Regions from separate parts of the Rhizobium sp. GR12 genome, predicted to be linked through region 3. Evidence: riboswitches for the same ligand, from Rfam matches in the RefSeq annotation. Region 3 holds a riboswitch; each other region holds the start of a gene.

Region 1 (6,712 bases), on a different contig from region 3:
AGGTTGGTCGCGATCTGGAAGACGATATCCGCCGTCTCACCATCGCCCGCGAGGTAATCGGTCCCGACCGTTATCTGATGATCGACGCCAATCAGGTGTGGGAAGTGGATCAGGCAATCGACTGGGTCAAGAAGCTGGCCTTCGCCAACCCCTTCTTCATCGAAGAGCCGACCAGCCCCGACGATATTGCCGGCCATCGCAAGATCCGCGCGGCTATCGGCTCCGTGAAGGTGGCGACCGGCGAAATGTGCCAGAACCGCATCATGTTCAAGCAGTTCATCGCCGAAGGCGCGATCGATGTGGTGCAGATCGACAGCTGCCGCATGGGCGGCCTGAACGAAGTGCTGGCGGTTCTGCTGATTGCCGCCAAATACAATTTGCCAGTCTGGCCGCATGCCGGTGGCGTCGGCCTTTGCGAATATGTGCAACATCTGTCGATGATCGACTATCTTGTGGTTTCCGGGACAAAGGAAGGCCGCGTGATCGAATATGTCGACCACCTGCACGAACACTTCATCGAGCCTTGCGATATCCGCAATGCCGCTTACATGCCGCCGAAGTTGCCGGGTTTCTCCATCGAAATGAAGCCGGAGTCGATCGAGACCTACACCTTCGAGGAATGAACAAAGGATGACAGCGCTTCTTCGAGGCGCTGCCAGTTCTCTTCGCCAGCGGGAAGGCCGAAACGCATGTCGTCCGGCCTTTCATCAAAAATGCGCACCAGAATGCCGTGCCGGCCGAGATGATCGAACAGTTCGGCGGCGCGGTGGTCCCGAACAAGGGTAAACAGGCTCGTGCCGCCGGTAATCGCCAGTCCTGCTTTTTCCAGCAGGCAATTCATGCGCCGCGCTTCTTCCGCGAGCCGGAGACGCATGGATGATTGCCATTCCCTGTCCGCCAAGGCTTGCGTCGCGATATGCAGCGCCGGGCCGGAAACCGCCCATGGGCCAAGCCTCGCCTCCAGTTCCGCAGCGATATCGGGATGTGCAATTGCGAAACCCAATCGAACGCCCGCCATACCGTAAAATTTGCCGAAGGATCGCAGGACGACCAGCGCATCCTGACCGGCAGCATTCGCAAGGCTTTCTGCGCCTCCCGTTTCGATGAAGGCTTCGTCCACGACCAGCAGGCCGCCTTTACGGCGCATGGCCTCGGCCAGCGACACTAAAGCTTTGCGATCCGTGATGCGGCCATCGGGGTTATTGGGATTGACCACCACTGCATAGTCGTGAGCCGACAGATCACTGATGTTTTCTACCTCGGTCACTGTCAGTCCGGCCATGCGAGCGGTTCGGGCATGTTCGGCATAGGCGGGGGAGAGCACCGCACCGCTTTTTGCGCCACATTCGAGCGCGATGCGAGCCAGCAATGGCATCAGCATCTGCGTGCCGGGGGAGAGCGTTACATGTCGGAGGGATGGTGCGCCGAAACTTGTGGCGGCGAGCCGTTTCAACTCTTCGGCGTCATCAGGCTCCGGCAGGCGGGCAAATGCACTGGCGGGAACGGGCGAATGCGGGTAGGAGTGCGGATTGATCCCGGTCGAAAGGTCGATCCAAGGTTCCGGCGCTTCAGGAAACATCAGGCGCGCCTTGCCGAGATTGCCGCCGTGACGGATCGCAGCCTGCGCCTTTTCTGGTACTGTTTCGCCCATGTTCTTTGCTCTCGCTTTCCTGTCGCTCGTCATCGAACGCCTGACCGGTTATCCGGACTGGCTGTATAAGCGCATTGGCCATCCCGTCACCTGGATCGGATCGCTTATCGCGCTGCTGGATAAAAAATGGAACCGGGAGAGTGCGTCATTTTCGCAGCGAAAGGCGGCAGGCGTGACAGCGCTGGCGGTTTTTTTGGGACTGACGGTGCTTCTCGCATGGTTTGCGCAATCCGTTCTGCTTCTCTTCCCCTTCGGTCTGTTGCTTGTTGCGGTGCTCGGCGCGTCACTTCCGGCGCAAAAAAGTCTGGAACAGCATGTGGAGGCCGTCGCCATCGCGCTGGAGCGCGAGGGGGTGGAAGGCGGACGCAAGGCGGTTTCGATGATCGTCGGGCGTGATCCGCAGGCGTTGGACGAGGCGGCGATCTGCCGGGCGGCGATCGAAAGTCTGGCCGAGAATTTTTCCGACGGCATCGTCGCCCCTTCCCTGTGGCTTAGTCTTTTGGGGCTGTCGGGCGGTGCGGGTTACAAGGCGATCAATACGGCCGACAGCATGATCGGCCATCGCTCGCCGCGCCATGAGGCCTTCGGCTGGGCCTCGGCGCGGCTGGATGATCTGGTCAACCTGCCGGCATCGAGACTGAGCGGCGGTCTTTTCGTGGTCGCCGCGTTTTTCGTGAAGGGCGCATCGCCGCGCGGAGCCATTGCCGCGATACGTCGGGATGCGTATCATCATCGCTCCCCCAATGCCGGCTGGCCAGAGGCGGCTCTAGCCGGTGCCCTCGGTTTCGCGCTTGCCGGGCCGCGCTCCTATGGCGGGCAGATGATCGAGGCGCGCTTCATGGGCGAAGGGGGAAGATCGGCGTTGATTGCCGGAGATATTCGCACGGCGCTCCGGCTGGCGCGGATTGCGGACCTGTTGTTGATCGGCCTGTTCGGGTTGCTGGCGATGCTTATCGCGCTATAGAAAGCAGCCTGTCGAGGTCGAGATGGTTCTCCATATGCGCTGCGAGGCGGTCAAGAACGGCGTCCACCTGGGCATCGTAGTTCAGTTCCGTGCCTTGCCCGCCAAGCCGCTCCAACCATGCACTGCGCTGGCGGTCATCCGCGAAAAGACCGTGGATATAGGTGCCGAAGATGCGGCCATCAGGCGAGATAGTTCCGTCTGCGTGTCCGTCGATGGTCGAAAAAGGAATGCCGTCCACCGTGCTTTTGGTTTCTCCGACATGCATTTCATAGCCGGATAAAGGAATTCCGTCGAAACTTCTACCCTGCACGGAAACAAGCCTCTTATCGCCGGTCAAAACCGTCGTCACATCCAGCAGGCCAAGCCCATCGACCGTCGCTGGCGGCCCTTCGATGCCGTCAGGATCGGCAACGGTTTTCCCCAGCATCTGGTATCCACCGCAGAGGCCGAGAACGTAGCCGCCGCGTCTCACATGCGCCTTGATATCGATGTCGAGACCGGCATTTTTCAGCACGGCGAGATCGGCGATGGTGGATTTCGAACCGCAAAGTAGAACCAGTCTGCAATCGGCGGGAATGGTCTCGCCCGGCCGCACGCGGATCAGCTCCACATCCGGCTCCATGTCGAGGGGATCGAGATCGTCGAAATTGGAAATATGCGGCAGGATCGGCACGGCAATGCGGATCTTCGCGCCAGACTTTTGTTGTGCCGGGCCGGAAAGCCCGAGAGCATCCTCTGCCGGCAGTTTCGCGGCATCGGAAAAATGCGGCAGAAGCCCGATGGAGGCCCAGCCCGTCTTTTCCGCAATCATCCGCATGCCCTCCGAAAACAGCGCAGGATCGCCGCGAAAGCGGTTGACGATGAAACCTTCTATCATCGCGGCATCGTCGGGATCGAGCACGGTCTTGGTGCCGACGAGGCTGGCGATGACGCCGCCACGGTCGATGTCGCCGATCAGGATTACGGGCGCGCCGGCTGCGCGGGCGAAACCCATATTGGCGATGTCGTTGGCGCGCAGGTTGATTTCGGAAGCACTGCCCGCCCCTTCCACCAACACCAGATCGGCCTGTTTTTTCAGGTATTCGAAGCTTTCCAGCACGCGCGGCATCAGTCCGGCCTTCATGTGCTGGTAATCGGCAGCTTTCGCGTTGCAGAGAATTTTCCCCTGAACCACCACCTGAGCGCCGGTTTCGCTCTGCGGCTTCAGGAGCACAGGGTTCATATGAACCGAGAGCGGCACGCCCGCTGCCCGCGCCTGTAGCGCCTGCGCCCGGCCAATCTCGCCGCCATCGGCGGTGACGGCTGCATTGTTCGACATGTTCTGCGGCTTGAACGGCATGACGGACAGGCCACGCCTGACGAAAGCGCGGGCGAGGCCGGCCACCATCAGCGATTTGCCGACATCCGAGCCGGTCCCCTGAAACATCAGCACGCGTGCAGTCATGTCAGAATTCTATCCCCGCCTGCGCTTTCACGCCCGCCTTGAAGTGATGTTTGACGAGGGTCATTTCGGTCACCATGTCGGCAGCGTCGATCATCGGTTGCTTGGCGTTGCGGCCGGTGACGATGACATGCAGATCGGGCCGACGGCTGGAGAGCGTTTCGACGACCTCTTCCAGTGGCAGGTAATCGTAGCGCAGCGCGATGTTCAATTCATCGAGGATCAACAGGCCGATCGTCTCGTCGGCCATCAGGGTTTTGGCTTCTTCCCAGGCCTTTGCGGCTGCCGCGACATCGCGTGTCAGATCCTGCGTGTCCCAGGTGAAACCCTCACCCATGGTACGCCATTCCACCTTGTCGCCAAACAGGGTCAGAGCCTGTTGTTCGCCGGTCGACCATGCGCCCTTGATGAATTGCACCACGCCGACCCGCCGCCCGGTGCCGAGCATGCGCAAAGCGAGGCCGAAAGCGGCCGTGGATTTGCCTTTGCCGGGGCCGGTATTGATCATCAGCAGACCTTTTTCGATGGTCTTTTCCGCAACTTCGGCATCCTGGGCCGTCTTGCGATTGACCATTTTCTGCCGGTGGCGTTCGGCTTCGCTCTCGCTGATATCGCGTGTCATCGCGTTTTCCTTCTCGTCCAGCGGCATGGGGACCGGATGCCCCGCCATTCGGAGCGGCGACTATACCCAATTTGCCGAACCCGGCAATGCGCAAGCCGGAGGGCCGCAGCATTGACCCCCACGCCCGTTCAGCCTAAGGGTAGAAGGACTGACGGTCTTTTCCCGGCAACGGGAAAAGCTAAGAGGGAACACGGTTCCGCCCGATACCGGGTCATTCCGTGGCTGCCCCCGCAACTGTAAGCGGTATGCCCGCACTGTGAGCCACTGGATCAACAGAAAGATCCGGGAAGGTGGTGCAGGGTGTTTTAAAGCCGCAAGCCAGGAGACCTGCCGTTTCAGGAAAAAACGTCTGCCGGGCGGGGTGCTCCGGTCAGTCGGTCGAATTGACTGATGGCTACGCCTTTCAGCGTGCCGTTTTCGACATCCGCACCCCGATGAGTTTTTAAAGGCGCGGAAAGCGAAACGGTTTGGATATTACAGCGGCATCTTCTTTTCCGAACGGCAAGGCGGAGGGCGAAACGGCTCTCGGCGTGGTGGTTTTTATCTGCCGAAGCTGTCGCGACGACACCGATCCCGATGCGGACCCGCGCCCTGGCTCCATCCTTGCCGAAGCCGCCATTGTGAAGGCGCAACAATCCGGCATCGATGTTCGCTCCGTCAATTGCCTTGCCAATTGCAAACGCGGCCTCAGCGCCGTGTTGCGCGGTGCCGACGGCTGGTCCTACATCTTTGGCGGGCTGACGCCCGGCGATGCGGAAGACCTGCTGACCGGCGCGCGAATGCTGGCCGCTTCCCCCGATGGACTGATGCCCTGGCGCGGCCGCCCCGACACATTGAAGCGCGGCATGGTGGCGCGCATTCCCCCATTCGATTTTACCGAGGAGAGATCATGAGCACCGTTCTGGACCGCGTTCCCTGCACCATCGTCACCGGCTTTCTGGGGGCTGGAAAAACCACGCTGCTGCGCGGCCTTCTCGAAAAGCTTGATGGTAAGCGGCTGGCCATCATCGTCAACGAATTCGGCGATATCGGCATCGATGGCGACATCCTCAAGGGCTGCGGCATCGAAAGCTGCCCGGAGGAAAATATCGTCGAACTGGCCAATGGCTGCATCTGCTGCACGGTGGCCGATGATTTCCAGCCCGCGATCGAACAGATCCTCAGCCGCCAGCCGAGGGTGGAGCATATCCTCATCGAGACCTCCGGCCTCGCGCTGCCGAAGCCGCTGGTGCAGGCCTTCCAGTGGCCCGCAATCAAGAGCCGCGTGACGGTAGACGCCGTTGTGGCCGTTGTGGATGGCGCTGCCCTTGCCGAGGGTCAGGTGGCGCATGACATGGAAGCACTCGCCGCCCAGCGCGCAAACGATGAAGCGCTCGATCACGACGATCCGGTCGAGGAGGTTTTCGAAGACCAGATCGCCTGCGCCGACCTCATCGTCCTGACCAAGGCCGATCTTCTGGACAGCGCCGGTCTGGAAAAGGCGAAGGCTCATATTCTCGAGCATCTGCCAAGGGCGGCAAAGATCGTCGTCGCCTCGAACGGCGCAATCGACCCCGCCGTACTGATCGGCCTCGGCCTTGCGGTGGAAGAGGATATCGAAAACCGCCGCACCCACCATGATGGCGAGCTTGACCACGAACACGACGATTTCGACAGCTTCGTTATCGATCTGCCGGCTGTGGCCGATCCGGAAGCGTTGGCGGCCCGCATTGCCGAGACGGCGGCTGCGGAAAACGTGCTTCGCATCAAGGGTTTCGTTGAGGTCTCCACTAAACCGATGCGTTTGCAGGTGCAGGCTGTTGGCAGCCGGGTCAACCATTATTACGACCGTCCGTGGGCGGTTGGCGAAGAGCGCCGCAGCCGTCTCGTCGTTATCGGCGAAAAGGGCCTCAATCGCGAAAAGATCGAACAGATGCTGGCCGCCTGACAAGATGCACATCCTCGCCACCACATCCTCGTCTCTGGACGATCTGATCGAGCCGGTTGATCTCAACCAGCCCCGATCGGATGTGGTGATGCTGTCTTTTTCGGCGA
Region 2 (6,712 bases), on a different contig from region 3:
CGGCCGCGGTCGACGAGGCCGAGCGGTTCGAGACCGGATTGGTATCGTTTGATATTTTCGACAATGGTGCGGGCGGCGGAATGGGGCTGGGTGACGCTGGCGATGTGCGGTGTCAGGAGAATTTTCGGGTGCGTCCAGAAATTGTGGTCTTCCGGTAGGGGTTCCGGATCGGTGACGTCGATCATGGCGCCTGAAAGCCTGCCGCTGTCCAGCGCGTCGATGAGGGCGTCATGGTCAAGCTGTTTGCCACGCCCGGTGTGGACCAGGGCGGCACCCTCGGGAAGCATCCCGAGGCGCCCGGCATTCAGAAGCCCCGTGGTCTCGTCGGTCAACGGCAGCAGGCAGACGAGAATATCGCTGGTAGAGAGGATGGCGGCCAGCCCCTCTTCGCCATGGTGGCAGATGACGCCTTTGATCTGGCGCGGTGAGCGGCTCCAGCCGGAGAGCGGAAAACCGAAAGGTTTCAGCCGCTCCAGCGCCGCAACGCCCAGCATGCCGAGGCCGAGAACGCCCACTCGGCACTCTTCCGCCTGACGCTGGCCCGACAGGGGCCTCCACAATTGCTGGCGCTGCTGTTTCAAATAGACCGGCAGGTTGCGGTGAAGGGCAAGCACGCCGAGGCAGACATATTCCTGTATCATGCGGATGATGCCCTCATCCACCATGCGCACGACCTTCACCGTCTCGGGGATGGCCTCGATGTGAAACTGGTCGACACCCGCACCGATCGAAAACAGGACTTCGAGATTACGATACCGGGCGATGTCCTGCGGCACGGTCCAGGTGATGAGGTAACGGACCGCGTCCGGATCGACACTGGAAGCATCCATCGAAAACGGCAGATCAGGCAGGTCGGCGGCCAGAGCCTGCCGGAAGATTTCGCCGCGCTTTGCGTCGGAGTTGAAGAGAAACGTCATCTGAAATCCATATTTCCCGAAGGTTTAGACCGTGCAACGGCTGGCGAGTGTTTCCAGCATCGACTGGCAGGCCGAAAGTTCGCCTGCCGTTATGAATTCGTCCGGTTTGTGGGCGCGGCCGATATCCCCCGGCCCGCAGATGATGGCATCGATGCCCGCAGCCTGAAAAAGCCCCGCTTCCGTGCCGTAGCTGACGGCCGCCAGACACGCCGTGCCGGTCAGTTCCTCCAGAAGCAGAACGAGTGGAGTGTCGGCTGGCAAGGAAAGCGCCGGATAATCGCTCATCGGCGTCCATTGGATATCGACGCCCTTTGCGGCAAGCGCCTCGACGCTGTCGCGAACCGGCTGGAGCAGGGCGAGCGGCGATACGCCGGAAATCGCCCGCGCTTCCAGCTCGATAGCGGAGAAATCGGGGATGATATTGATCGCCTGACCACCCTTGACGGTGCCGATCTGCAGCGAGGAATAGGGCGGCTCGAAAGTGGCTTCGAACGGTCCCCGCATCAGCACATCCGCCGTCTCGACGGCCTTTGCCATGATGCCGGTCATCAGGTGGATGGCGTTCACCCCCTGGTCCGGGCGCGACGAATGGCCGGAGCGACCACGGATGGCGATGCGCGCGGCGGCCTTGCCCTTATGCGCCCGAACGGCCCGCATATTGCTCGGCTCACCGATGATCGCGCCCGCCGGCGGAGCGCACAGCTCCGGCAAGCGGGCGATCAGATGCGGCACGCCACGGCAGCCCGCCTCTTCGTCATAGGAAAAGGCGATATGCACGGGCCGTTTCAGCGCCAGGTGCGAAAATGCCGGTGCGGCGGCCAGAACAGTCGCCAGAAAGCCTTTCATATCGGTGGTTCCGCGCCCATAGAGACGGTCGTTTTCGGGCCGCAGCGAGAAGGGGTCGAAGGACCATTCCGGTTCTCCTGCGGGCACCACATCCATATGGCCGGACAGAATATAGCCGGCACGATCTGCCGGCCCGAAGGTTGCGAACAGATTGGCGCGATCACCTTCCGGCCCGGGAAGCAGGGAGACTTTGGCGCCGTGGCTATCCAGATAATCGGCGATCCATCCGGCAATGTCGCCATTGGCGGTTCCGACGACCGACGGGAAACCGACGAGACGCTCAAGGATTTCGATTGCGTTCATGGCCGTCTCCGCTGACCGGATTGTCATCGCGCAAGCTTAGAGTGGCCTGCGGCGTTTATCTGCTGAAATGCGGAGGATTTCGGTAGATTGTTGTGACCTTCCAGTGCTTTCAGAAAATTCGTGCTGGTGTGACCGGCGACCTTCCTCAAAGTCGAATATCGCAATTGACGCCCCGCCACTTGCCCCTTATGTCAGAACGTGACGGTTCCTGAAGCCGAAAGGCAAAGGGATTAATAGGGAACATGGTGCGGGTGATTTTAATCGCCCAATGCCGTGGCTGCCCCCGCAACTGTAAGCGGATTGCCGTTCATCCTCGTGACGCCGCAAAGCGTCATGCCACTGTGTCCTTCGGGATGCGGGAAGGCAGATGAACGGCGCATATTCGTGAGCCAGGAGACCTGCCGTCATAATATGAACCATCGTTACGGGCGGGGATGCCCGGAAGAGGAGCTGATTATGACCTTTCCGTCTGCGGAAACGTATTCCGTGTCCCGTTCTCCATCTCCACACATGCCGCCGCTTTGTCGCCACGCGTTTTGACGCGCCTCTGCGGATCACGCCACGTATTCTGACTGGAGAACATATGTTCCATTTCAAACACCTGCCGGTTTCCGTCGGTCTTCTGGCCGTTGCACTCTCGGCCCTGCCTGCCGGAGCCGCTCATGCTGCCGAAACCGTTTATCCGCTGACGATCAAAAGCTGCGGCCACGAGATCACCTTCAAGCAGGCGCCCGCCCGCACCGTTTCCGTCGGCCAGAGCACGACCGAGGTTCTTTATCTGCTCGGCGTCGCCGACAAGGTGGTGGGCACGGCGCTGTGGATCGGCCCGGTTCTGAAGGGTTACGAGGACGCCAACGCCAAGGTGGAGCGGCTGGCCGACAATGATCCGAGCTTCGAGGCGGTGGTCGGCAAGAGGCCGGACCTCGTGACGACGCAGTTCCAGTGGCAGATCGGCCCCGAAGGCGTTGTCGGAACGCCGGCGCAATTCGCCGAACTCGGTATTCCCGTCTATACGTCGCCTGCCGATTGCATGGGCAAGGACAATTCCGGTGGGGGTGACGGCGTGCGCAAATCCGTCTTCACAATGGATCTGATCTACCAGGAAATCCGCGACCTCGCCCAGATATTCAACGTTCAGGATCGCGGCGAGGAAGTCGTCGCCGACCTGAAGAAACGCGAGGAAGCCGCCCGCGCCAAGATCGCCTCGGCGAATGGCAAGCTTTCGGCCGTCTTCTGGTTCTCCAGCGCTGAACTCGATATCGATCCTTACGTGGCGGGGCGCAATGGCGCGCCCGGCTACATCATGTCCGCGCTCGGGTTGAAGAATGTCATCGAAAGCGATGAGGAATGGCCGACCGTCGGCTGGGAAACCATCGCCAAGGCCAATCCATCGGTGATCGTTGCCGGCAAGATGGACCGTCGCCGTTTCCCCGCCGATGATGTTGCCGTCAAGCTTAAGTTTCTCGCCACCGATCCGGTTGCCAGCATCATGCCCGCCGTCAAGGAGGCTCATGTCTTCGAAATGGACGCACAGGCGATGAACCCGACGATCCGCACGATCGAAGGCATTGAGACGCTGGCCGAGGCGATTTCCACCGCCGGCTTCGCCAAGTGAACGGTTTTTCCGTCCATCTCGGTCGGGCGGGTCTGGCTTTTGCCGCACTCGCCCTGCTGCTCGTCGCGCTGATGGCCGGTGCGGCCATCGGCGAGACCGCCATTCCTTTCGATGTGGTGGCAAAAACCATCGCCAATCGTGTGTTTCATGCGGGTTATCCGCTGGAGCCGCTCGATGAGGGCATCGTCTGGAGTTACCGCCTCAGCCGCGCCGTTGTCGCCGCCTGCTGCGGCGCATCGCTGGCGCTGGCCGGTGCTGTGCTGCAATCGCTTTTGCGCAATCCACTCGCCGATCCCTATATTCTCGGCATTTCCGCAGGCGCCTCCACCGGCGCAGTCGCCGTGGCGCTTCTGGGCTTCGGCGCAGGGTTTCTGACGATGCCGGCGGGCGCCCTGATCGGGGCTTTCGTTGCGTTTTCGCTGGTCAGCCTTCTGGCGGTGCGGGCAGGGCACGGCAACAGCGCCATCATTCTGGCGGGGGTGGCTGGTTCGCAGCTGTTCAACGCCATGACGTCGTTCGTCGTTACCAAATCCGCCAATGCCGAACAGGCGCGGGGCATCATGTTCTGGCTTCTGGGCAATCTTTCGGGCGTGCGCTGGCCGGATGTCTGGCTGGCCCTGCCGGTCAGTCTTGCAGGGCTTGCGGTGTGTCTCTGGTATGCCCGTGCGCTCGATGCCTTCGCTTTTGGCGGGCAGGCGGCGGCGTCGCTCGGCATCCCGGTGCGCTGGGTCTATGCGGTGCTGATCTCGGTTTCGGCGATCATGACGGCGGTCATGGTGTCGCTGGTCGGCTCCATCGGCTTCGTTGGCCTCGTCATTCCGCATGCGGCGCGCATCTTCGTTGGCGTTCGCCACGGCATGCTGCTGCCGGTGACGGCCCTCACAGGTGCGGTTTTCATGATCGTGGCGGATATTTTGTCGCGCATCGTCATTCCGGGCCAGGTTTTGCCGATCGGTGTCATCACCGCTTTGGTCGGCGCGCCCGCCTTCGCCTTCATTCTCGGGCAGAAAAGAGGCCGGTCATGAGATTGTCCGCCCATGATCTGCATTTCCATGCCGGCACTCTCGACATCGTGCGCGGGGTTTCGCTGGAGGTCGCCTCCGGTGAATTTCTCGGCATCATCGGGCCGAACGGTTCCGGCAAAAGCACGCTGCTTTCCATGCTGGCCGGCATTCGCAAGCCGCGCCGGGGTCATGTCACGCTTGGTGAGGAGCCGCTTGTCTCATTCGGGCGGCGGGAACTTGCCCGCAGGCTCGCCTTCGTGGAGCAGCAGGCTGAAACCACTGAGCGCATCACCGCCCGGCAGGCCGTGGAACTCGGGCGCACGCCCTATCTCGGCCCGCTGTCCGCCTGGTCGCCAAAAGACGATGCCATCGTCGATGCCGCGCTCGAAAATGTTGACATGGCGGACAAGGCGGATCGCAACTGGCACCACCTTTCAGGCGGCGAACGCCAACGCCTGCACATTGCCCGGGCGCTGGCGCAGCAGCCGCACATCCTGCTGCTGGACGAGCCGACCAACCACCTCGATATCGGCCATCAGATCGGCCTGCTCGATCTGGTGCGCCGGCAGGGCTTGACCGTTGTGGCGGCGCTGCACGATCTCAATCATGCCGCCATGTTCTGCGACCGGGTTGTCATCATCCATCGGGGCGAATTGATCGCAGTCGGCCCACCGCGCGAGGTTTTGACCTCTGCGACGATAGCCGCCGTTTTCGGCGTGCAATCCGTCGTCACCACGGACGAGGGCGGCTTTTCCCATATTCGTTTTCTGCCTGCCCACGGGACGGTCGACCACGCAAAGAAAGCGCTGGCACGATGATCACATTGAATATGCTTGAAAATCTTCGCTTTGGCGACCTTCCGGATGCAAAATCGTTTTACGCTTTTGTCGGAATCGCCCTCGCGACGGCTGCGGGTTTTCCCTTTCACGCGATGGCCGAAACCTTCGAAGTGAAGATGCTGAACCGAGGCGAAAAAGGTCCGATGGTATTCGAACCCGATTTTCTGGAGATCGCCCCCGGCGACCGCGTGCGCTTCGTGCCGACCCACAAGAGCCACAATGCCGCGACTATCGGCGGCATGATTCCTGAAGGTGCTGAAGGGTTCAAAAGCCGGATCAACGACGAATTCGAGCACAGTTTCGAACGACCGGGCTTTTACGGTATAAAATGCCCACCGCATTACGGCATGGGCATGGTGATGCTGATCAAGGTGGGGGAGGCGACCTTGCCGCAGAGTTACAAGACGGTAGAGGTGCCCGGCCGGGCGAAGCCGCGCTTGGAGGGGCTATTCGAGCGGGCGGAAAATTGAGGCGTCGGTGGAAGTCTTGAGTGGCTGTTTGGATCGTCCGGGAGGGTGCAGGCAAAGCCCGAAAACCTCTCCTCCATCATGCTCGGGCTTGTCCCGAGCATCTGCAATGCATTGATTTTGCGATACGTGATTGGATCCTCGGGACAGGCCCGAGGACGACGTCGTGTATGCGGATATTGAAGGCATCTGTGGCGTTCCTCAGACCTTTTCGGAAATATCCGGCTTCACCGCACAAACCGCATAACGGTGTTGCAGGCCGCGCAAAATACCCTTCAGCAAGCTGAAGTTTTTCGACTGGGCGCGATGAATGGCCTGAAGTTCCTGATCGATCGCGACGGGTTCGAAGCCTGTTTCGCGCAACAGCGCCGCGACATCGCCGGCCCTTGCACCTTTCGAAAAATAGACCCGTGAAAGAATGCTGCTGAAGGTGTTGGCCGGGTCCGCCGGCTTGTGCGGTTGGTCCGGTTTCACGAGGCCGATGCTTTCCAGACCGGTCGCCAGCTTCTTTACCAGTTTTTCACGCCAGCCGGTGTTGACGAAATCACCATCGACGATCAGCAGGCGTCCGCCCGGTTTCAGCACGCGGAACCATTCGGCAAAGCTTGCCTGCGGGTCCACCAGCGTCCAGACCAGATGGCGCGTGATGATGACGTCGGCGCTTTCGTCCGGCTCCATCGTGCTTTCGGCATCGCCGACGAAAAAGCGGATATTGCGCCCG
Region 3 (6,712 bases):
GCGCAAGCGAGCGCCTCGGTCAGAAAGGCCTTCTGGCGGGCGGTGCTGACCTGCCTTTCCAATCCGAAAGCCTATCTGTTCATGATGGCGATCTACCCGCAATTCCTCAAACCCGCTTACGGTCCGATCTGGATGCAGGGGCTGGTGATGGGCGCGATGGTGGCGGTTACGCAGTTTACGGTCTATGGCGCGCTGGCGCTGACGGCCGACAAGAGCCGGGCATGGCTCGTTTCCTCGCCTGCCGCCACGATCTTCATCGGCCGCGCCGCCGGTTTCATGCTGATTGCCGCAGCCCTGCTGACACTCTTTGAAGCCCTGTCCTGGAGCGGCGGGCGATGAAATGGATCAGGTCCCGCCGCTCCAGGTTTCTGTTTCAGCATCGGACGATCCGAAAACCGCGCACACTTTTCGGTCCGATGCCCTAGACTTCTGTTTTCACGAAGGAATTCACCGCAATGTGACTTCTTTTCGCCATGCGGAAAGGGCATCCTCGCGCCGTTGCATCTAGCGTCCGGTGTGCCTGCCGGAATCAAGGAGAGAGTGTATGAAACTGAAAACCATCGCGGCGGCCATGCTTTTCGGCTGTCTTTGCGCCGGAGCGGTCTACGCTGCCGGCGAAGTCGAAAAGCGTGAAGGCATGATGAAGCAGATCGGGGGCTCCATGGGTGCGCTCGCCGCCATCTCCAAGGGTGAAAAGCCTTACGACGCCGATGTCGTCAAGGCTGCCGTCACGACCATCAGCACCAATGCCAAGGCTTTCCCCGACCAGTTCCCGCCCGGCAGCGAGACTGGCAGTGCTGCGGCCCCCGCCATCTGGGAAAATTTCGAGGACTTCAAGGCCAAGGCCGCCAAGCTCGGCACGGATGCGGATACGGTTCTCGCCGGTCTCCCTGCCGATCAGGCCGGTGTCGCCACCGCCATGAAGGCGCTGGGAGCCGATTGCGGCGCCTGCCACCAGACCTATCGTCTAAAGAAATAATGTGTCGGAAGACCGCTTTCGAGCGGTCTTTTCCCGGTCGCGGGTAGGCCGTGAACCGCTCCCGCGTCATCCTCGCCCCTGAGGCGAGGATTCATAAGCCGTCGAATTGTGGATCCTCGGGTCAGGCCCGAGGAAGACGTCCAGCAAGCGGGAGGGCTATCGATAATCTCGACCGCCTTCGGGCGGCCAAACATGCTCGGTCGGGCAAAAGGGGAGAGGGGTCATGTCTTCCATCTGGACGAAGCTTGCGGGCGGGATCGCGGTTGCGGCCATTGCGGGTTACGGAATTTTCGCGTGGGTCACTGCCCCTCAGCGGCTGGCGCCCAGCCATTGGGTCAGCCTTGGCGAGCCGGATCTGGCCAATGGCGAAACGTTGTTCTGGGCGGGCGGCTGCGCAAGCTGCCATGCGGCGCCCGATGCCAAGGGCGATGCGCTTTTGACGCTTTCGGGCGGGCAGGCGCTGAAAAGCCCCTTCGGCACCTTCCATGTACCCAATATTTCCTCCGATCCGCAGCATGGCATCGGCGGCTGGACGCTGGCGGAATTCGGCGATGCCATGACGCGCGGTGTCGGCAGGAACGGCGAACATCTTTATCCCTCCTTTCCCTATGCCTCTTATGCCCGCATGACACAGAAGGATATCAACGACCTCTACGGTTATCTGCGGGTTCTGCCCGCCAGCCCGAACGACGCGCCGGATCATGATCTGCCGTTCCCATTCAATATGCGGATCGCGCTGGGCGGCTGGAAATTCCTCTATTTCGATACGTCCGCGCCGCCCCGCGTCGAGCTTGCGAATGCCAATGCCGAATTGCTGCGCGGCCAATATCTGGTGGAAGGACCGGGCCACTGCGGCGAATGCCACACGCCGCGCAACGCGCTCGGCGGTTTTCTGGAAGGAAAATGGCTGGCCGGCGGCCCCAACCCGGAAGGCGAAGGCCGCATTCCCGATATCACGCCCGGCTCCGAAAGCATCGGAGCATGGGCGGCGGCCGATATTGCCAGCTATCTGGAAACCGGCTTCACCCCGGAATTCGACAGCGTCGGCGGCTCCATGGTCAAGGTGCAGCAGAACATGGCGCATCTGACCGCAGATGACCGGGATGCGATTGCCGCCTATCTGAAGGCCATTCCACCGCGGTAGATTTGGGGTCGAAGACACGACGACCCGTCATGCCGGACTTGATCCGGCATCCAGCCACGGCGCGTCTGCGCCGTGAGAAGAGTCTTTCGCGATCAAGGACTTGATCGCGCTGGACCCCGGATCTAGTCCGGGGTGACGGAGGTGGAGGCGACGGCGCGCAGTTCGAACGAGAGCCCGCCATTGACTCCCGCACCCACCCGTCGGATAACAATCCTGTGATGGTTCCTTCCGGGCGTTCCGGAAGGTGAAAAGGGAACACGATAGGGAGACATCCTCATTCGTGGCTGCCCCCGCAACTGTGAGCGGAGAGCCTGAAACGAAATGCCACTGGTAAGCCATCTCGCCGGAAACCGAGGTTTCCGATTGGGGCGAGGGTGATGCCGGGAAGGTGTTTCAGGTTTTGACCCGTAAGCCAGGAGACCTGCCATCACGGAAATGTCCATGCCGGCGGGGTGTCCGGAAGAGCGGAATTTCAGGGTGACCAGGCACAAGCTGCCTCCCTGTGTCAGTCTCGTTATCCCCGTGGTGAAGTGTATCGCATGCGGCTGCGCGGCTTTTTCGCCGTTCTGCCGCATCTAAAGGCGCGGGGTCGCGCCGCAGGAGGGGTCACCATGTCCATCAACCAGAATACGGCGAATGCCGCCGTTTCAGCAAAAACGGGCAGCTTCGCGCAATCGCTGACGGCGATCGTGCTTGGCCTGTTCGTCGTCGGTTTTGTCGGCTTTTCGCATGTGGAAGCCGTTCACAATGCCGCGCATGACACACGTCATGCCAATGCTTTCCCTTGCCATTGAGGGGTGAAGCATGTCGTTTTTTCGTAATATCGTTTTCACCGCCATTCTCGTCGGCATCGTTGGCGGTTTCGCCGTCTCCGCCATGCAGGCTTTCGGCACCACGCCGCTGATCCTGAAGGCGGAAACCTATGAAAATGCCGGCGGCGAAGCGCCCCACAGCCATGATGCTCCGGCCACGACCGGCGCTGCGGTTCCCGCGCACGAACATAATGAGGAAGCCTGGTCCCCGGCCGATGGCTTCGAGCGCACCGCCTATACGTTGGCCGCCAATATCCTGACCGCCATCGGTTATGCGCTGGTGCTGACGGGCCTCATCTCGCTGCGCGGCACCAATGCCGGCTGGCGCGAAGGTCTTTTGTGGGGTGTCGCCGGTTTTGCCGCCGTCATGCTCGCACCGATGATCGGCCTGCCGCCGGAATTGCCGGGCAGCCCGGCCGCAGCGCTTGAGGCGCGGCAGATCTGGTGGCTCTCGACGGTTGCCGCAACCGCGGGCGGCATCGCGCTGATCTCGTTCCGACGCGAACCCTGGGCAATCGTGCTGGCGCTGGTGCTGATCGTTGCTCCACATGTGGTGGGTGCGCCGCTGCCGCCGGAAGGCGAACATGCGCTGGCACCGCTGCCGCTGGAGCGCCAGTTCATCGTTGCCGCCACCGTGACCAGCTTTGTTTTCTGGGCTCTGCTCGGAACACTGAGCGCATTTTTCCTGAAACGCTTCCAGTCGGCTTGAGACTATGCAGGACGCAGCCGAATGGAGTGACGAACTCGATGCGCTGCGTTTTGCCGTTCCCGGTCACGGCGCTTTCTGCGCCGTGCACCGCCTTGCCTTCAAGGCAGTCCTCGGCGCCAGCCCCGAACGGGAAACGGCGCTTGCTTTTTTCCACGATCATGAGGCCGCTTTTACGGCCGCAGCGCTTGCCAAGATAAAACGCGCGGGCCTGCCCGCCGGTCGCAGCCTGCATTTGAACAGCCGCGATATCCGCCGGGCGATTGCGGGCGAGGGCGGTGAGGCCGCCGCCCGTGTCTGCCGTGTGCTTGATAGAGGGTAATACCTGGTGAACTTTCTTCCGTCATGCCGGCCTTGGGCCGGTATCCAGCCGAAGCGCGTCTGCGCGGCGAAAAGAGTCTTCTCAGCCCAAAGACTTGGGCTGGCTGGATACCGGCTCAAGGCCGGCATGACGGAGGGAAGGTCCGCAAACCATCCAGCCCATTGCGCCTCACCGATGTTCCGCCGCAAAAGTTCCAAGTTCCGCCTCGGCTTCCGGACCAAAGAGGCCGAGGTTTTTCAGAATTTCCACAGCGAAACTGACCGGCGCACTGCCGGCCGCCGTGACGATGCCGCCATCGCTGACCGCCTTTGGCTGATCGCGATAAAGCCCTTCACCGCGATAGGCCGGATAGGCCTTGTGTGACGCAAGCGAATTGCCGGTATGCGCCACATCGTTGAGGACGCCCGTGCCCGCAAGCGCGCTTGCTGCCGCGCAGATGCCGGCAACCAGCCGATCCCTGTCGCGAAACCGATGCACCAGACCGTCAAGATCGACAGCCGTCCCCTTTTCCCAGCTCATACCGCCAGGAATGACGAGCGCATCGATGTTATCAGGATCAAGCGCATCATAGGATGTGTCGGGCGTAACATCGAGCCCACCCATCGAAATCACGGGTCGTCCGTCCGGGGTGGCGTAAACGATCTCGACGCCGAGATAGCCGCGCGCCGCCGCAGCAAGCAGCGCCGGTTCCCAGTCCGCAAAATCCTGCGCGAGCGCAATGGCGATCCGTGTCATGTCCGTCTCCGTTGGTTTCAATCAGGCGATGGGCTTGCATGTAACGCATGCCGGTGACGAGCATATGGCAATCCGTGTCATGTCTGTCTCCGTCGGTTTCAATCAGGCAATCGACTGCATGTAGCGCATGCCGGTGACCGGCCGGGGCGCGAAGTCCATGCTCTCGTAGAAACGATGCGCGGCCACATTGCCGGTCGTGGCGCTGACGGAAAGATAGTCGCAGCCGAGACGCCTGGCGATATCGCGCGCGCGGGAAACGAGGTGCTGGCCGGTGCCATGGCCGCGATGGCCGTCACGCACGAAAAGATGGTGCAGTTCAAGCCCGCGCCGGCCCTCCTGCGCCCTGTAGAGCGGCAGCATCAGCGCGTAGCCGATCAGTTCGCCGTCGGCTTCCGCCACGAGACCATGCACCCAGGGAAGCGGGCCGAACAGGTCGCGCTCGAGCTTCGCCGGCGTAATCGCCGCCGCATCGCCGTGGTAGGTGGCAAGCAGCGTGATCATCTCGTTCAGCTCAGGCAAATCCGTCTTGCGCGCGCCGCGTATGATGACGACAGGCGGTCTTTCCAGTGTAAGGGAGCTATCTTCGGTCATTTTTCTGGTCCTTCGGTTTTATCGGTGCCGTCAGGACGCTTGAAAAACAACAAAGCCGCCTAACGGCGGCTTGTTGACAAAATGATCTGTCGAGCCGCCCTTTACAGGTAGGCCCAAAAGTACGAGCAGGAGATGGGTGCGCGTTCGTTGATCATGCCAATGCAATGCGCCCGAATCTAAAATCTGTCAAGCCTGCTCTTCAGCCTCAATGTTCGCCCTCGCACATGCCGTGGTTGGAAAGCGCGCGGATGACGTAACAATCCTCGATCGAGTGGCCGTCGCAATGGGCGACGATGCGCTCCAGTTCGTATTCCAGCTTCTTCAGCTTGGCGATTTTTTCGCGCACATCGGCCAGATGTTCGGCGGCAATACGGTCCGCACCCTCGCATGGCATCTGCCGGTGCTGGCTGAGCGCGATCAGTTCGCGGATCGCGTCGATGTTCAGGCCGAGATCACGCGCATGGCGGATGAAGGCCAGCCTTTCGAGGTCGGATTTTTCGTAGCGGCGCTGGTTGCCGTCCGAGCGGTCCGCCTCGCGGATGAGACCCATCTGCTCGTAATAGCGGATCGTCGGCACCTTGACGCCGGTGCGTTTGGACAGTTCGCCGATGGACAGCATGGCTTTCTCCCTATCTCCAGAGCGGCGGAAAACGGGTCCGATGCTCCAGATTTTTGTTTGAGCATCGGGCTGAAAACCCGCGTTACGCTTTTCGGCTCAATGCTCTAGTCTCTAGAGATATAGCTTTTCTGCCTGCCGTTCAATGGGTGTCAGGCGGTCTCGTCCACGCCGAGCGCCTGGGCCAGGGCCTTCAGGACTTCCGTCTCGATACCGGATGCGGCTTCAGGCTGCGCGGAGGCGGTCATCTCCAAAGCGGGATCGGCTTTGGCGGGCGCGCCGCTGTCGAGGTTCCACAATGCGGCGGCAAGGCCGGCGGAAGCGCTGGCGGCGGCCGGTGCGATTGTCGTGGCGCTCTCGGTGCTTGAAATGGCGCGATGGGCCGCGCGGGTCAGTTCCAGCAGGGCCTCGGTGGCGGAATGGGTTTCCCTGTTTTTAGTCGGCTCAAGGGCCCGGACCGGAGTTGCGTAATAGCTGCTGATGCTTGCTGCGACAGTCGTCATGACTGATTCCCCCTAAATTCTGATGGGCTATTTCTAGGGTCCGAAACATTCGCGAAGATTGCGTCGCTGAGGGCTTGAACAAAAAATCGTCGCAATATAGTATACCCCCCTATAGTATATGAGGCACTGATGTCCCATACGATCCGCAACAAGGAAAAGCTTCTCGCCCGCATCCGCCGCCTGAAAGGGCAGATGGAGGCGGTGGAGCGTGCATTGGGCGATTCCAAACCGTGCGGCGAGGTGCTGCAATTGCTGGCCTCGGTGCGCGGCGCGCTTTCCGGCCTGACGGGCGAGGTGATGCAGG

Evidence for each region. A riboswitch is a leader RNA that binds a small molecule or an ion and turns the genes downstream of it on or off. The one in region 3 is predicted to bind cobalamin.
Region 1: another riboswitch for cobalamin. It lies ahead of QSK43_RS12930 (DUF1636 family protein); the one in region 3 lies ahead of QSK43_RS25905 (CbtB domain-containing protein).
Region 2: another riboswitch for cobalamin. It lies ahead of QSK43_RS15965 (ABC transporter substrate-binding protein); the one in region 3 lies ahead of QSK43_RS25905 (CbtB domain-containing protein).

Annotation. Positions count from the first base shown of each region.
Region 1 is NZ_JASXTH010000006.1:288,566-295,277, reverse strand. It holds gene QSK43_RS12955 (L-fuconate dehydratase) at 1-623, shown strand, start outside; gene cobD (threonine-phosphate decarboxylase CobD) at 605-1,651, opposite strand; gene cbiB (adenosylcobinamide-phosphate synthase CbiB) at 1,650-2,615, shown strand; gene QSK43_RS12940 (cobyric acid synthase) at 2,602-4,059, opposite strand; gene cobO (cob(I)yrinic acid a,c-diamide adenosyltransferase) at 4,061-4,678, opposite strand; cobalamin riboswitch at 4,817-5,027, shown strand; gene QSK43_RS12930 (DUF1636 family protein) at 5,146-5,571, shown strand; gene cobW (cobalamin biosynthesis protein CobW) at 5,568-6,605, shown strand; gene cobN (cobaltochelatase subunit CobN) at 6,610-6,712, shown strand, end outside.
Region 2 is NZ_JASXTH010000008.1:228,347-235,058, reverse strand. It holds gene QSK43_RS15975 (2-hydroxyacid dehydrogenase) at 1-917, opposite strand, end outside; gene argE (acetylornithine deacetylase) at 942-2,066, opposite strand; cobalamin riboswitch at 2,252-2,486, shown strand; partial or broken gene QSK43_RS15965 (ABC transporter substrate-binding protein) at 2,728-3,681, shown strand; gene QSK43_RS15960 (FecCD family ABC transporter permease) at 3,678-4,706, shown strand; gene QSK43_RS15955 (ABC transporter ATP-binding protein) at 4,703-5,503, shown strand; gene QSK43_RS15950 (pseudoazurin) at 5,500-5,994, shown strand; gene QSK43_RS15945 (class I SAM-dependent methyltransferase) at 6,193-6,712, opposite strand, start outside.
Region 3 is NZ_JASXTH010000023.1:1,872-8,583, reverse strand. It holds gene QSK43_RS25920 (LysE family translocator) at 1-339, shown strand, start outside; gene QSK43_RS25915 (c-type cytochrome) at 545-979, shown strand; gene QSK43_RS25910 (c-type cytochrome) at 1,203-2,123, shown strand; cobalamin riboswitch at 2,326-2,566, shown strand; gene QSK43_RS25905 (CbtB domain-containing protein) at 2,735-2,917, shown strand; gene QSK43_RS25900 (CbtA family protein) at 2,928-3,644, shown strand; gene QSK43_RS25895 (hypothetical protein) at 3,649-3,963, shown strand; gene QSK43_RS25890 (type 1 glutamine amidotransferase family protein) at 4,132-4,698, opposite strand; gene QSK43_RS25885 (hypothetical protein) at 4,697-4,822, shown strand; gene QSK43_RS25880 (GNAT family N-acetyltransferase) at 4,801-5,289, opposite strand; gene QSK43_RS25875 (MerR family transcriptional regulator) at 5,495-5,908, opposite strand; gene QSK43_RS25870 (hypothetical protein) at 6,058-6,408, opposite strand; gene dmeR (Ni(II)/Co(II)-sensing transcriptional repressor DmeR) at 6,538-6,712, shown strand, end outside.